DNA from 4 places in the Kitasatospora sp. NPDC048715 genome. Region 1 is predicted to be linked to each of the others. Evidence: riboswitches for the same ligand, from Rfam matches in the RefSeq annotation. Region 1 holds a riboswitch; each other region holds the start of a gene.

Evidence for each region. A riboswitch is a leader RNA that binds a small molecule or an ion and turns the genes downstream of it on or off. The one in region 1 is predicted to bind cyclic di-AMP.
Region 2: another riboswitch for cyclic di-AMP. It lies ahead of ACGFSC_RS30395 (NlpC/P60 family protein); the one in region 1 lies ahead of ACGFSC_RS33405 (LysM peptidoglycan-binding domain-containing M23 family metallopeptidase).
Region 3: another riboswitch for cyclic di-AMP. It lies ahead of ACGFSC_RS34640 (M23 family metallopeptidase); the one in region 1 lies ahead of ACGFSC_RS33405 (LysM peptidoglycan-binding domain-containing M23 family metallopeptidase).
Region 4: another riboswitch for cyclic di-AMP. It lies ahead of ACGFSC_RS39780 (transglycosylase family protein); the one in region 1 lies ahead of ACGFSC_RS33405 (LysM peptidoglycan-binding domain-containing M23 family metallopeptidase).

The regions. Positions count from the first base shown of each region.
Region 1 covers NZ_JBICVH010000020.1:202,819-206,015, forward strand. Annotated here, with positions in the region: gene ACGFSC_RS33400 (APC family permease) at 1-338, opposite strand, end outside; gene ACGFSC_RS33405 (LysM peptidoglycan-binding domain-containing M23 family metallopeptidase) at 726-1,718, opposite strand; cyclic di-AMP (ydaO/yuaA leader) riboswitch at 1,721-1,921, opposite strand; gene ACGFSC_RS33410 (MFS transporter) at 2,213-3,197, shown strand, end outside.
Region 2 covers NZ_JBICVH010000018.1:61,489-64,685, forward strand. Annotated here, with positions in the region: gene ACGFSC_RS30390 (NlpC/P60 family protein) at 1-242, opposite strand, end outside; gene ACGFSC_RS30395 (NlpC/P60 family protein) at 482-1,618, opposite strand; cyclic di-AMP (ydaO/yuaA leader) riboswitch at 1,629-1,782, opposite strand; gene ACGFSC_RS30400 (NlpC/P60 family protein) at 2,121-3,158, opposite strand.
Region 3 covers NZ_JBICVH010000021.1:213,650-216,846, forward strand. Annotated here, with positions in the region: gene ACGFSC_RS34630 (alpha/beta hydrolase) at 1-388, opposite strand, end outside; gene ACGFSC_RS34635 (YiaA/YiaB family inner membrane protein) at 530-820, opposite strand; cyclic di-AMP (ydaO/yuaA leader) riboswitch at 1,030-1,188, shown strand; gene ACGFSC_RS34640 (M23 family metallopeptidase) at 1,201-2,049, shown strand; gene ACGFSC_RS34645 (hypothetical protein) at 2,193-3,068, opposite strand; gene ACGFSC_RS34650 (GNAT family protein) at 3,111-3,197, shown strand, end outside.
Region 4 covers NZ_JBICVH010000028.1:127,971-131,167, reverse strand. Annotated here, with positions in the region: gene eno (phosphopyruvate hydratase) at 1-534, opposite strand, end outside; gene ACGFSC_RS39780 (transglycosylase family protein) at 848-1,765, opposite strand; cyclic di-AMP (ydaO/yuaA leader) riboswitch at 1,771-1,939, opposite strand; gene ACGFSC_RS39775 (cytochrome P450) at 2,161-3,197, opposite strand, start outside.

The DNA of each region.
Region 1 (3,197 bases):
GAGGCCATCCCGACCACCCGGCCCAGCCCGTGCGAGACGTAGCCGTAGAACGCGCCGGCCGCGGTGATGTGCCGGGCCATCGCCACGTACCCGACCGAGAACACCGTCAGCACCACGGTCGCCACGACGTACGCGGCGGGCGCGCCGGCGCCGTTGCCCTGCCCGACGATGATCGGCAGGTTGCCCGTCATCGCGGTGATCGGGGCGGCGGTGGCGAGCGCCATGAACACCACGCCGACCAGGCCGACCGAGTCCGCCTTCAGCCGGTCGACGCCGCCCGTACCCGGCCGCTCCCGCCCGGCCTTCTCCCCCGCCACGTCCCCGCTCCGGACCGCCATCCGGCCTCCTCGCCTCCCGGACCCGCCCGACCGCCGGACCGGCCGGACGCTGACCGTCCGACAGCATGGCGCGCCGGAGCAGCCCCGCGATCGGGCCGACGGCCCTCCGGAGCAGTCGGGTTGACGCCGCGTTCGACCGGTCGAACGACGCTCCGGAACCCGCCGGACGGCCGGGGCACGACCGGACGGGCCCGGAAACGGCAGCGGCCGGCCCGGCCGTACGAGGAGGTCCTCGTGCGGCCGGGCCGGCCTGGGCGTGTCCCGCGCCCATGTCCGCCGTGCGGCGATCACCCGGTCGAGCGGTCACCCGACATGACCATCCCGGAGGATCGATTCGCCCCGCAGCAGCGGTGGTTCCGAAAACCCTCGGGGCTCAGCGGCCCCGGGTCAGAGCGCGACGCCGTGCGCGCGCAGGTAGGCGACCGGGTTGATGTCCGAGCCGTACTCCGAGCCGTTGCGGATCTCGAAGTGCAGGTGCGGGCCGGTCACGTTGCCGGTGGCGCCGGAGAGGCCGATCTGCTGGCCGGCGGTGACGGCCTGACCGATCCTCACGCCGATCGAGGAGAGGTGCGCGTACTCGGCGTAGTGGCCGTCGGCGAGCTTGATCTCGACCTCGTTGCCGTAGGCGCCGCCGTTGCCGGCCTTGACCACGACGCCGTTGGCGACGGCGCGCAGCGGGGTGCCGGTGGAGGCGACGAAGTCCTGGCCGGTGTGGTGGCCGGAGGCCCACATCGAGCCGGCCACGCCGTAGGCGGTGCCGAGCCTCGGGTTGGCCAGCGGGGCGACGAAGCCGGAGGTGGCGGCGGCGACCGGAGTGGCGGTCACGACCGCAGCCGGAGCGGCGACCTGCAGCTGGGTCTGGAGCTGGGCGGACGGCTTGGCGGCCTCGGTCTTCACCTGGACCTGGGCCTGCGGCTTGGCGGCCTGGGTCGCCTGGGCGGCCGGCTGGGCGGGCTTCGCCGGGGCGGCCGGCTTGGCCGGGGCGGCGTCGGCGGCCGGCGCGGCGGCGTGGCCCGACAGCGCGAGCTGCTGGCCCGGGAAGATCAGGTTCGGGTCGGCACCGACGACCGAGCGGTTCTGCTCGTACAGCGCGCGCCAGCCGCCCTCGACGTTCTTGGCGTCGGCGATCTTGGACAGGGTGTCTCCGCTGACGACGCGGTAGCTCTCCTGCGCGGCCGGGGTGGCCGGGGCAGCGGCCGGCGCGGCCGGCTTGGCGTCCGTGGAGGCGGCGGCCTGCGCGGCCGGGGCGGCCGGAACAGTGTGGGCCTGGGCGCTCACCGCGGTGACGAGCGGGAGGGCGAAGGAGACACCGGTGACGGCGGTCGCGATGCCGATTCGGGCGGCGCGGGGCAGGGCGATACGACGAGCCTGAGCAGGCATGGAATTTTCCTCTCCGACGCCTGCGAGGTGAGCTGTCGGGTTCGGGCTGGAGTTGCCCGGCCGCATGCGCGGCTTCACCCCTAGCCGGTCCTGGACGCCCGCGCCCTGAGGCGCGAACTCCGGTCCGGCGACTTACCTGTGGGTCCCCCGCTCCTGCCGTACAGAGTTCGTTTCGAACCACCGGGCAGCGGCAGGACTCGGCGTTCCACCCGGTGGATCCGTCCGGACTGGCCGGGCGGTCGCTGAACTAAAACCCATCCGTTCGGGTGAAGCAATGTCGATCTCTTGAAAGGGCAACCATCTCCCCCGTTCCGGTGACCCTCCGCAGACCGGACCCCACGGTGCGTACACAACCCATTCACCCCCCGCCACTGATCCACGACCCTGCGCCGAGATCGGCGACGGAACGCAGCCACCCGTTCACGCACCGCCGACCGTCAACACACCCACCGGTGACCCTTGTCACGTGCGCCCCGGCAGCGCAGGATTCGCCCGTGGCCACCTCCGAGGCCGGCACCCTGCGCCTGGGCACCGCGCAGGGTCGCTGGGTACTACTGGCGACCGTGCTCGGCTCCAGCATGGCGATGCTCGACGGCACCGTCGTGAACGTCGCCCTGCCCCGGATCGGCGCCGACCTCGGCGCCTCCCTGGCGTCCCTGCAATGGACTCTGAACGCCTATCTGCTCACCCTGGCGGGCCTGATCCTGCTCGGCGGCGCGCTCGGCGACCGGTACGGGCGGCGCAAGGTCTTCCTGATCGGCGTGGTCTGGTTCGCCATCGCCTCCGCGGCCTGCGCCGCGGCGCCGAACATCCACGTGCTGATCGCCGCCCGCGCCGTCCAGGGCATCGGCGGGGCGCTGCTCACCCCCGGCTCGCTCGCCATGCTCCAGGCCGTCTTCCACCCCGACGACCGCTCGGCCGCGGTCGGGCTCTGGTCCGGCCTCGGCGGGGTGTCCGCCGCGATCGGCCCCTTCCTCGGCGGCTGGCTGGTGGACGGCCCCGGCTGGCGCTGGATCTTCCTGCTGAACCTGCCGCTCGCCGCCGCCGTGATCGCGGTGACCACCCGGTCGGTGCCGGAGACCCGGGACGAGGCCGCCACCGGCCGCTTCGACGTGCTCGGCGCCGTGCTCGCCGCCCTCGCGCTCGGCGCGATCACCTACGCGCTGACTGCGGCCGGCGAGGGCCTGTCCCCGGCGGTCTGGGTCAGCGGGGTGATCGGGGTGGCGCTCGGCGTCGCCTTCGTGGCCGTCGAGCGCCGCGCCCCCGAACCGATGCTGCCGCTCGGGCTGTTCTCCTCCCGGCTGTTCACCGCGGTGAACCTGGTCACCCTGTGCGTGTACGCGGCGTTCAGCGGGGTCTTCTTCCTGCTGGTGGTGCAGCTCCAGATCGTGTCCGGGTTCTCGCCGCTGGTGTCGGGCTTCGCCCTGGTGCCGATCACCGTGCTGATGCTGGCGCTGTCCGCGCGCGCCGGGCGCCTCG
Region 2 (3,197 bases), on a different contig from region 1:
ATCGTGGTCTCGCCCTGGAGCCGCCGCTGGGCCTCCTGCGCCGCGTTGGCCTTCTCGGACGCCTGCTCGGCCTCGTCGTACAGCTGTTCCACCTGCGTCTTGACGTCCTGGCGGTCGCCCGGGTCGGGGCTGCCGGGGGCGGCCTGGGCGCTGCCTCCGGCGGCCACACCCAGGGCGGTGGCGGCGGCCGCGGTCAGCACCAGCGCCCGGGCGAGCAGTTGGGAACGGCGGTGCACGGGCATGGCGGCAGCGGCTCCAATCCTGCGGCGCGGCTCCCGCCGCCGCACCGGGACGGGCGGCCGTCGAGCGGGAGTCCGGTGGCAGACGTTAGCGAGTCAGGGCAAGCGAGTCCAAACCCCTGCCAACCCGAATATTCAGGCTGTTGTCGGACATTTGATCGGCCCTCGGGAAAAGCCGCAGGAAAAACCGCAGGCCCGGCCTCCCCTGGGGGAGGCCGGGCCTGGAAGCGTCCGAGCGGTGATCAGACCCGCACGATGGAGGCCAGCGGCATGTTGGTGACGGCCTCGTAGCGCACCGACGCGCCCGGCTTGGGCGCGTGCAGCACCTGGCCGTTGCCCGCGTAGATGCCGACGTGGTGGGCGTCGGTGTAGAAGATCAGCAGGTCGCCGGGCTGGGCCTGGGAGATGTCCGAGCCGATCCGGGTGCCGGCCGAGGCCTGCGCCTGCGAGGTGCGCGGCAGCGACACGCCCGCCTGGTTGAACGCCCAGACCATCAGACCGGAGCAGTCGAAGGAGCCCGGGCCGGTGGCGCCCCAGACGTACGGGCTGCCGATCTTGGAGGCGGCGGCCGAGAGCGCGGCGGCACCGCGCGAGCTGCCCGGGGCCACCTTCACCGGGGAGGAGGCGGTCGAGCCGGCCGAGGCGGTCGAGCCGGCCGCGAGGTCGCCGCGGCTGTTGTCGCGGGAGGCGCGGTCGGCCTGCTGCTGCTGGGCCTGGGCGGCGTCGGCCTTGGCCTTGGCGTCGGCCGCGGCCTTCTCCTCGGCCTGGCGCAGCGCCTGGCGCTCCTGCTCGGTCAGCGTGTTGAGCAGGTCCTGGGCCGCCTTCAGCTTGCCCTGGACCTCCTCCTTGGAGGCCTTCAGCTGCTGGGTGGTCGACTCCAGCTCGGCGAGCTTGCCCTGGGCCTCGTTGCGGTCCTGGTCGAGCTTGCGCTGCTGCTCCTGGAGCTCCTTCAGCTGACCCTTCTGGGTGCTGCCGGCCTGGTTCAGCGCGTCGGCCTGGCTGAGGAAGGTGTCCGGGCTGGAGGAGAACATCAGCTGGACGGTCGGGGATATGCCCCCGTTGCGGTACTGCTCGCCGGCGATCTCGGCCAGGCCGCCCTGGAGCTCGGTGACCTGGGCCTGCTGACGGGCCACCTGGTCCTGCATGCCGGAGACCTGCTTCTCCAGCTCCTGCTGCTTGGCCTGGGCCGCGTTGTAGTTCTCGGTCGCGATCTCGGCCTGCTCGTTGAGCTGGTCGACCTGCCCCTTGACCTGTTCCTTGGTCGGCTGCGGGTCGGCGTGGGCGCCTTGCGCGGAGAGGACGACGGCTGCCGCGGCGACACCGGTCAGGATCGAGACCCGGGCGCGGCCTGCGGGCTTGGGACGACGATGGGACGCCACGAAGGCGGACTCCTTCTTCCTACGTCCGCCTACCGGGTGAGCTGACGGGTTCGGGCCGGAAGCATGCCCTACGACGCCTCACGGCCGTTCCATCGGCCGACCTGGCGTCGATTCACCCCGGAGGAACGTGGTTCCCCGGCTCCGCTCCGCAGCGCCCCCAAAACACTGGGCTCCCCTGTCGGGCAGTCGCTTCGACCTGCCCCGCTGCCTCACGAACTCGACGGTAACCACCGCCGCCACCCTGGCTGGGCGATCGACAGTGCGGTGGTTCAGGGCACGACCCTAGTAACTGAACCGTGATCGGTTCAAATCCTTGTCAGAAAAAAGACCAAAGATTTCCCAAGTTCTTCTGTGAAAATGACCGATGGTGACCACTGGCACACAGATGGCTGATCAGTTCTCAGCATGTGGTCGCGAAGGGACGGAAAGCCGAACGCCACCCCCGAACGAGGGGTGGCGCTTTTCACAGCCCCCGGAAGGGCCCCGCGGGCGTGTCGGGCCGTCAGACCCGGCGGATCGTGTTGATCGACATCGCGTCGGCCTTCATCACCTTCACCACGTCACCGGTGTGCGGCGCGTGGACCACCATGCCGTTGCCGATGTACATCCCGACGTGGTGCATGTCGTTGCCGTAGACCACCAGGTCGCCCGGCTGGGCCTGGTCCAGCGAGGGCACCCGGGTGCCGTAGTGGCCCTGCTCCTGCGAGGTGCGCGGCAGCGAGACGCCCGCCTGCCCGTACGCCCAGACCATCAGGCCCGAGCAGTCGAAGGTGGTCGAGCCGGTGGCGCCCCACACGTACGGCGAGCCCTGCTTGCTCATCGCCTTGGCCATCGCCACGGCCGCGTAGCCGCTGGCCGGCGGCAGGCTGCTGAGGTCGACCCGGTCGCTGCCGCGCGAGGCGCGGTCGTCCTGCGCCTGCTGGGCCTTCAGCGCGGCGCGGTCGGTGGCGCTCAGCGAGTTCAGCAGGTCCTGGGCGGCCTTCAGCTTGGTGTTGACGTCCGCCTTGGCCTGGTTCAGGTCCTTGGTGGTGGTGTCCAGCGAGGCGAGCACGGCGGAGGCCTCGACCTTCTCCTGGTCCAGCCGGCGCTGCTGGTCCAGCAGCCCCTTGAGCGCCTCGGCCTGGCTGCTGCTGGCCTGCTGGACGGTGGAGGCCTTCTCCAGGTAGCCGGACGGGTCGGAGGTGAGCATCAGCTGGACGGACGGGTCGATGCCGCCGGTGCGGTACTGCTCGCCCGCCACCTCGGCGAGGCCGCCCTGGAGCTGGGTCATCTGCTCCTGGCTGCGGGCCACCTGGTCCTGCAGCTGGTCGGCCTGCTTGCGCAGCTGGTCGGCCCGCTCCTTGGCGCCGTTGTACTTCTCCGCCGCCTGCTCCTGCTCCTCCTGGAGCTGGTCGATCTGCGCCTTGACGTCCGTTTTGTTCGGCTGCGGCGCGGCGTGCGCGGCCACCTGGGCGGAGAGGGCGACCGCGGTCGCAGCAGCAGCGGTGAGCACGGAGATCCGCGCGCGGCTCGGCTGCTTGGGACGGCGGTGGGAGGCCAAGGGTCCTGCTCCTTCTTCCAACGGACTCACCTGATGGGA
Region 3 (3,197 bases), on a different contig from region 1:
AGGCGTTGAGCAGGACGATCCCGGCGACCCGCTCGGGCGCGTCCCCGGCGGCCCTGACGACGGTCGCCCCGGTGTAGGAGTTCCCGGCGAGGACGGCGCGCTCGATGCCGAGGTGGTCGAGCAGGGCGAGGACGTCGCCGGCGATCGCGGCCGGGCCGTAGTCGTCCCACTCGACGGAGGACTCGCCGAAGCCCCGCAGGTCCACGGTGACGACGCGGTGGCCGGCGGCGACGAGCAGCGGGCGCAGGTGCCGGTAGGCGGCCCGGCTGTCGAGCATGCCCGGGAGCAGGACGACGGGGGTGCCGTCGCCCCGCCGGGTGTCGTCGAAGGCGATCCGGCCGCCGGGAACGGTCAGGTACTGGGTGCTCGGGGTGATGGTGCCGTTCATGGGGTCCTCCTCGGGCCGCCGGTGCGGGACATCGGCGTGCGGGCCGATAGCCATAAAGCTAAGGCTAATAGCCTTAGCTGTCAAGCGAACGGCCGGGTGAGGGGTGGAGCGGGAGGAGCGGGTGGAGAGAGGAAGGGGCGATCAGACTCCCTCCACCTTGAACGGGTCGTGCTCGCTGAGCAGCTTCTCCAGCCTGGCCTGGTCCACCCGGGTGACCATCTCGTTGGACTCCTGCCGGTCCCGGATCACCTTCGCCAGGGTGAACGCCGAGGTGACGGTGTAGAGGAGGCCGATCCCGAGGAAGGCCCTGGTCCACCCGCCGACCGGCAGGTAGGCGATCCCGACGGCGAGGGCGACGCCCGACAGGGCGAAGGAGAGGACGGCCTGGATGTGGTACGCGGCCGTGGTGCGGGTCTGCATCGATGTGCTCATGGCGCCAGGATGTGGCCGCCCGGCCGGGGCGCACATGAGTAGGAGTACTCAGATGGGGCCGTGCGCGAGGGGGGTGTTCGCCGGTGTCGTTCGTTGACGTCCGATCACTTTGCCCTAGGCTGCTCCGAACGGATGGCTTGGAATCAGAGCCTCCTAGGATTAACGTTTGATAACGCAGCGCGGTTGTCAACGCCGTACCCAGACGGCACCGTGCGCCGTCGCCTAATCCCGCCGACCCGCCTCCGGGCAGGTCAGGGAGCCGGGGAACCATGTTCCTTGGGGTGAATCGGCGGGGCTCCGGCCCAGCCGTAGGAGACCTTCCTGCTCCGAACCCGTCAGCTAACCCGGTAGGCGCGAAGGAAGGAAAGGAGCGCGCCTCCGTGGCGTCGACGCACACCCCGGCACACCCGGCCGGCTTCGCAGCCGGTACCCAGCTCCTCGACCACCCCGGCACGGACGGCCCCGAGGCCTTCGGCCCGGAGGACTTCCCCGCGGAGGTCGAGACCAACCGCCACCGGATGCCGCGTCAGACCCGCGGAGCCTCCCCACTGCTCGGCGTCACCGCCGTCGCCGCCACCCTGGGCGCCACCGGCTTCGCCTCGGCGACCCCGGCCGCCGCCCCCGCCGTCGAGGCCCCGGACGAGACCCCGGTCGCCCTCTCCGCCGACCCCGGCCTCGCGCTCGCCGCCCGCATCCAGCACCAGGCCGACAGCCAGCGCACCGCCGCCGAGGAGACCGCCCGGCTCCAGGCCGCGCAGGAGGCGGAGGCCAAGGCCGTCGCCAAGGAGGCCGAGGCCAAGCGCGCCGCCGAGGAGGCCGAGCGGGTCAAGGCCGCCGCCCTCACCCTCCCGGTGAAGGACTACCGGCTCTCCGCCCACTACGGCCAGAGCGCCCGCTACTGGGCCAACCTGCACACCGGCCTGGACTTCGCCGCCGACACCGGCACCCCGGTCTACGCGCTCGGCCAGGGCACCATCACCTCGGCCGGCTGGGCCGGCTCGTACGGCTACCGGATCGTCGAGACCCTGCCCGACGGCACCGAGATCTGGTACTGCCACCTCTCCTCGATCACCAAGGGCTCCGGCAAGGTCGCCCCCGGCCAGCAGATCGGCAAGGTCGGCGCGACCGGCAACGTCACCGGGCCGCACCTGCACATGGAGGTCCGCCCCGGCGGCGGCGCCCCGGTCGACCCGGAGCCCTGGCTCCAGCAGCGCGGCCTCAACCCCTGACCCGCGCGAGAAACCCGACGCACCCGCGAGAAACCCGACGCACCCGCGAGAGGCCCGCGCACCCGCGCGAGAGAACCCGACGCGCACGCGAGAAGGCCCCGGCCCGGAGCAGCCGCTCCGGGCCGGGGCCTTCGTGCGAGGTCTCACTCCTCGGCGGGCAGCTGCGCCAGGTACGCCTCGATCTCCTCCTGGCCCGGCTCCGGCGCCAGCTCCGGGAACTCCGTCACCAGCAGCCGGGGCAGTCCCGGCACCGTCCACCCGCCGAACAGGTCGAGCGCCGCGTCGACCGCCGCCTCCTCGAACTGCCCGAAGTCCCCGGCCAGTTCGTCCGGCATCGGCCGCCCCTGCGCGGTCAGCTCGGCCAGGTTGCGGTAGCTGCGCCGCATCAGGCCCTGCTCCAGCAGCCGCCGGGCGCCGTCGGTGGCCATGCCGACCGACAGCACCCGGCCCGGGCCCCAGCCCTGTTCGTCCGGCTCGTCCAGCCAGCCGGCCGGCACCAGCGCCTCGTACGCGGCCAGCCGGTCCTCCTCCGCGAGCTCCGCGAAGCCGGCCAGCCAGTCCCGCACCGCCGCCCCGTCCGTGACGTCCACCCCGTACGCGTGCAGCAGCACCGCGTACAGCCGGGGCCAGGTCACCAGGTCGGCGCGGCGCAGCAGCCCGGCCGCGACCTCGCCCTGCCACTCGGCCTCCTCGTGCAGCCGCTCCTGGCGCTTGGCGTTCAGCCGCCGGGCCGCCCGCTGGTGGTCGATCAGCAGCCGGACGGCGTCGCCGTAGGCGAGCGGGTCCTCCTCGGGTGCGGGTTGGACGTACAGGTGGAGCCGCTCGTACAGCAGGTGCTCCACCGCGTCGGAGGTCAGTTCCGGCCAGCCGTCGTGCATCCTGCCGTCGCCCAGCTCCAGCAGCGCCAGCACCGCGCGCAGCGGCGCCTCGGCCACCGGCGCGCGGTCCTGCCCGGCCGCCCAGGCGAGCAGGTCGGCGGCCTTGGTGCGGGGGGCGAGCCGCAGGTCTTCGTCGTTCATAGTCCGAACGGTAGCCGCCGGGCGGGGATAGGGTCGGCAGCCATGGTCCCCGTACGACTCACCGGCCCGCGACTGGCCGTCCGCGAGTACCACCTCACCGAGGGCGACGTGGACGCGCTGCACGCGCTG
Region 4 (3,197 bases), on a different contig from region 1:
GGCCTCGGAGAAGGACTCCGCGCCGATCGGGGCGATCATGAACTCCTGGATGTCGACGTTGGAGTCCGCGTGCGACCCGCCGTTGAGGATGTTCATCATCGGGACCGGCAGGACGTGCGCGTTCGGGCCGCCCAGGTAGCGGAACAGCGGCAGGTCGCTGGCCTCGGAGGCGGCGTGCGCGACGGCCAGCGAGACGCCCAGGATGGCGTTGGCGCCGAGCGAGGACTTGTCCGGGGTGGCGTCCAGGTCCAGCATGGCCTGGTCGATCAGGCGCTGCTCGGTGGCGTCGTAGCCGACCAGCTCCGGGCCGATCTGCTCGATGACGGCCAGGACGGCCTTCTCGACGCCCTTGCCGAAGTAGCGGTTCTTGTCACCGTCACGCAGCTCCAGCGCCTCGAAGGCACCGGTGGAAGCACCCGACGGGACAGCGGCACGACCCGTGCTGCCGTCGTCGAGGCCGACCTCGACCTCGACCGTGGGGTTGCCGCGGGAGTCGAGGATCTCACGGGCTACGACGACATCGATGGACGGCACGAGGCATCTCCTTGCGGAAGCAGGGTCCGGTCTGACGGTGGTGCTGTCAGCAGGACGATTGCGGAGTCGTTACGACCAGAGCCTAACCGCCCGGGCTCCCGGGGCCACGTCCGCCTCGGTCCCGTCTCAGCGTGTGGCCCCACTACCCACCGGTAGTTCACCTGCTTGTCCCAGCTTGTCCCACCGGAGCGGGCGAATGCGGACGAAGGGGACCGGTAGGACCGGTCCCCTTCGGACGGCGGGGTGAGGCGGCGTCGGCACCGGGCGCGGCGGGCGGGCCGGCGGCGGGCGGGCAGGCGTCGAGCGGGCCGGCTCAGCCGAGGTGCAGCACCTGGCCGGGCATGATCAGGTTCGGGTCGCCGCCGACCGTGCCGTGGTTCTGCTCGTACAGCGCGTGCCAGCCTCCGGACACGCCCTGGGCGGCGGCGATGGTCGACAGGGTGTCACCGGCGCGGACGGTGTAGTCGTGGCCGGTGGCCTGCGGGGCCGACTGCGCGGCCTGCGGGGCGTACTGCGGCTGGGCGGCGGCCTGGCCGGCGTACTGCTGGTAGACGCTCTGGTGGCTGGTCCAGTACCAGGCGCCGTTGCTCTGGTACCAGTACACCTTGGCGTCGGCGTCCCAGCCGGCCTTGCCGGAGAAGCCCGGGGTCTGCGGCTGCGCCTGCTGCTGCGGGGCGGCCTGCTGGACCGGCTGCGCGGCGGGCTTCGAGGCCTGCTTCGGGGCCTGCTTCTGGGCGGCGGGCTGCTGCGCGACCGGCTTCTCGGCCGGCTTGGCGGCGGGCTTCGGGGTCTGCTGCTTGGGCGCGGACTGCGGCTTGGCGTCCGAGGAGGTGTCGACCGCGGCCGGGGCGCCGCCCTTGGTCAGACCGGCCTTCTGGGAGCAGACCGGCCAGGCACCCGGGCCCTGCGAGGCCAGCACCTTCTCGGCGACCGAGATCTGCTGGGCCTTGCTGGCCTGGTTGGCCTGCGGCGCGTAGGCGGTGCCGCCGTACGCCTTCCAGGTGCTGGAGGTGAACTGGAGGCCGCCGTAGAAGCCGTTGCCGGTGTTGATGCTCCAGTTGCCACCGGCCTCGCACTGGGCGACGGCGTCCCAGGTGGAGGCGGGGGCGGCGGAGGCACCGGTGGCGGTGAGGAGCGGCATCGCGAGTCCGACGCCGGCCACACCGGCGACGGCGATGGCCTTCTCGGCCTGGGTGCGACGACGGTGACGGCCAGTTCCAACGAACAGCATGAAGAGGTCCCTCTCCGCACGCCTGCGAGGTGAGCTGTCGGGTTCGGACCGGGAGGTGGCCCGGCCGCCGTATGCGGAAACGATTCCGCTCGGGCGGCTTCACCCCAAGCCGTGGGGAGACGGCAACAAACCTGGTTCCCCCGCCCCTGCCCAGGGTTCTGGTCGGTTTCCCGTGACGCGGCGGGCAGGACTCGGCGTTCCGCGTACGAGGTCCGCAGCTGCGAACTCCAGGGAGAGTAGACAGATCATCAGACCAATCACAAGCTCATATCGTCGATATCACACAATAATTACGGCGCGTGTTCGATCGCCTACCAACGGCGGTGTTATGTCCGGATTGATGGGTGTTCACACCCCCGCCGGCAGGTGGTTCGCGACGTCCCGTCAGGGCGATCTCAGCACGTCGGAGGCGTGGCGGGAGCGTGCGGAGAGGCCTGCGGAGAGGCCTGCGAAGGAGCGTGCGGAGGGGTCTGCGGAGAGGCGTGCGGGGAACGGCTCTCCGGACTGAATTCCACCGGGAGTTCGCGCAGCCCACGCATGATCAGACCACCGCGCCACCGCAGGTCGTCCGCGTTTTCCGCGAGCCGGAGATCGGGCAGCCGGGAAAGCAGCGTGGTCAGCGCGGCACGACCCTCCAAGCGGGCGAGCGGAGCGCCGATGCAGTAGTGGATGCCGTGCCCGAAGCCCAGGTGGGGGTTGTCCGTCCGGGCCAGGTCCAGGGTGTTCTCGGCCGCGAACCGGGCCGGGTCGCGGTCCGCCGCGGCGAGCACCACCAGCACCGGGTCGCCGACCGGGATGTCCACCCCGCCGATGGTCAGCGGACGGGTCGCGAACCGCCAGGTCGCCATCTCCACCGGCCCGTCGTATCGCAGGAGTTCCTCGATCCCGGTCTCCAGCAGCGCGCTCTCCCCGCGGGCCACCGACTCCTGCAGCAACCGGCGCTGCTCCGGATTGCGCAGCAGGGCGTACGTGCCGTTGCCGATCAGGTTCACGGTGGTCTCGAAACCCGCGAACAGGAGGATGAAGGCCATCGCCGCGGCCTCGTTCTCGGTCAGGTGCTCACCGTGGTCACTGGCCCGGATCAGGCCCGAGATCAGGTCGTCCCCGAGGTCCGCTCGCTTGCGGTGGATCAGCTCCAGCAGGTACGCCCGCATCCGCTTCACCGCCCGCCCCACGCCGCCGCGCTGCCCGCCGCCGTGGCCCGGCTTCGTGTGGCGCACCATCATCCCGGCCCAGTCCCGGAAGTCGTCCTGGTCCTCGGCCGGCACGCCCAGCAGGTCGCAGATCGCGTAGATGGGGAGCGGGAAGGCGAACTCGTGGATCAGGTCCGCCGAACCGCGCTGCGCGAAGCCGTCGATCAGCCGGTCGGTGAGCTGCTGCACCCGCGGCTCGAACTCCGCCACCCGGCGCGGGGTGAACGCCTTCGACACCA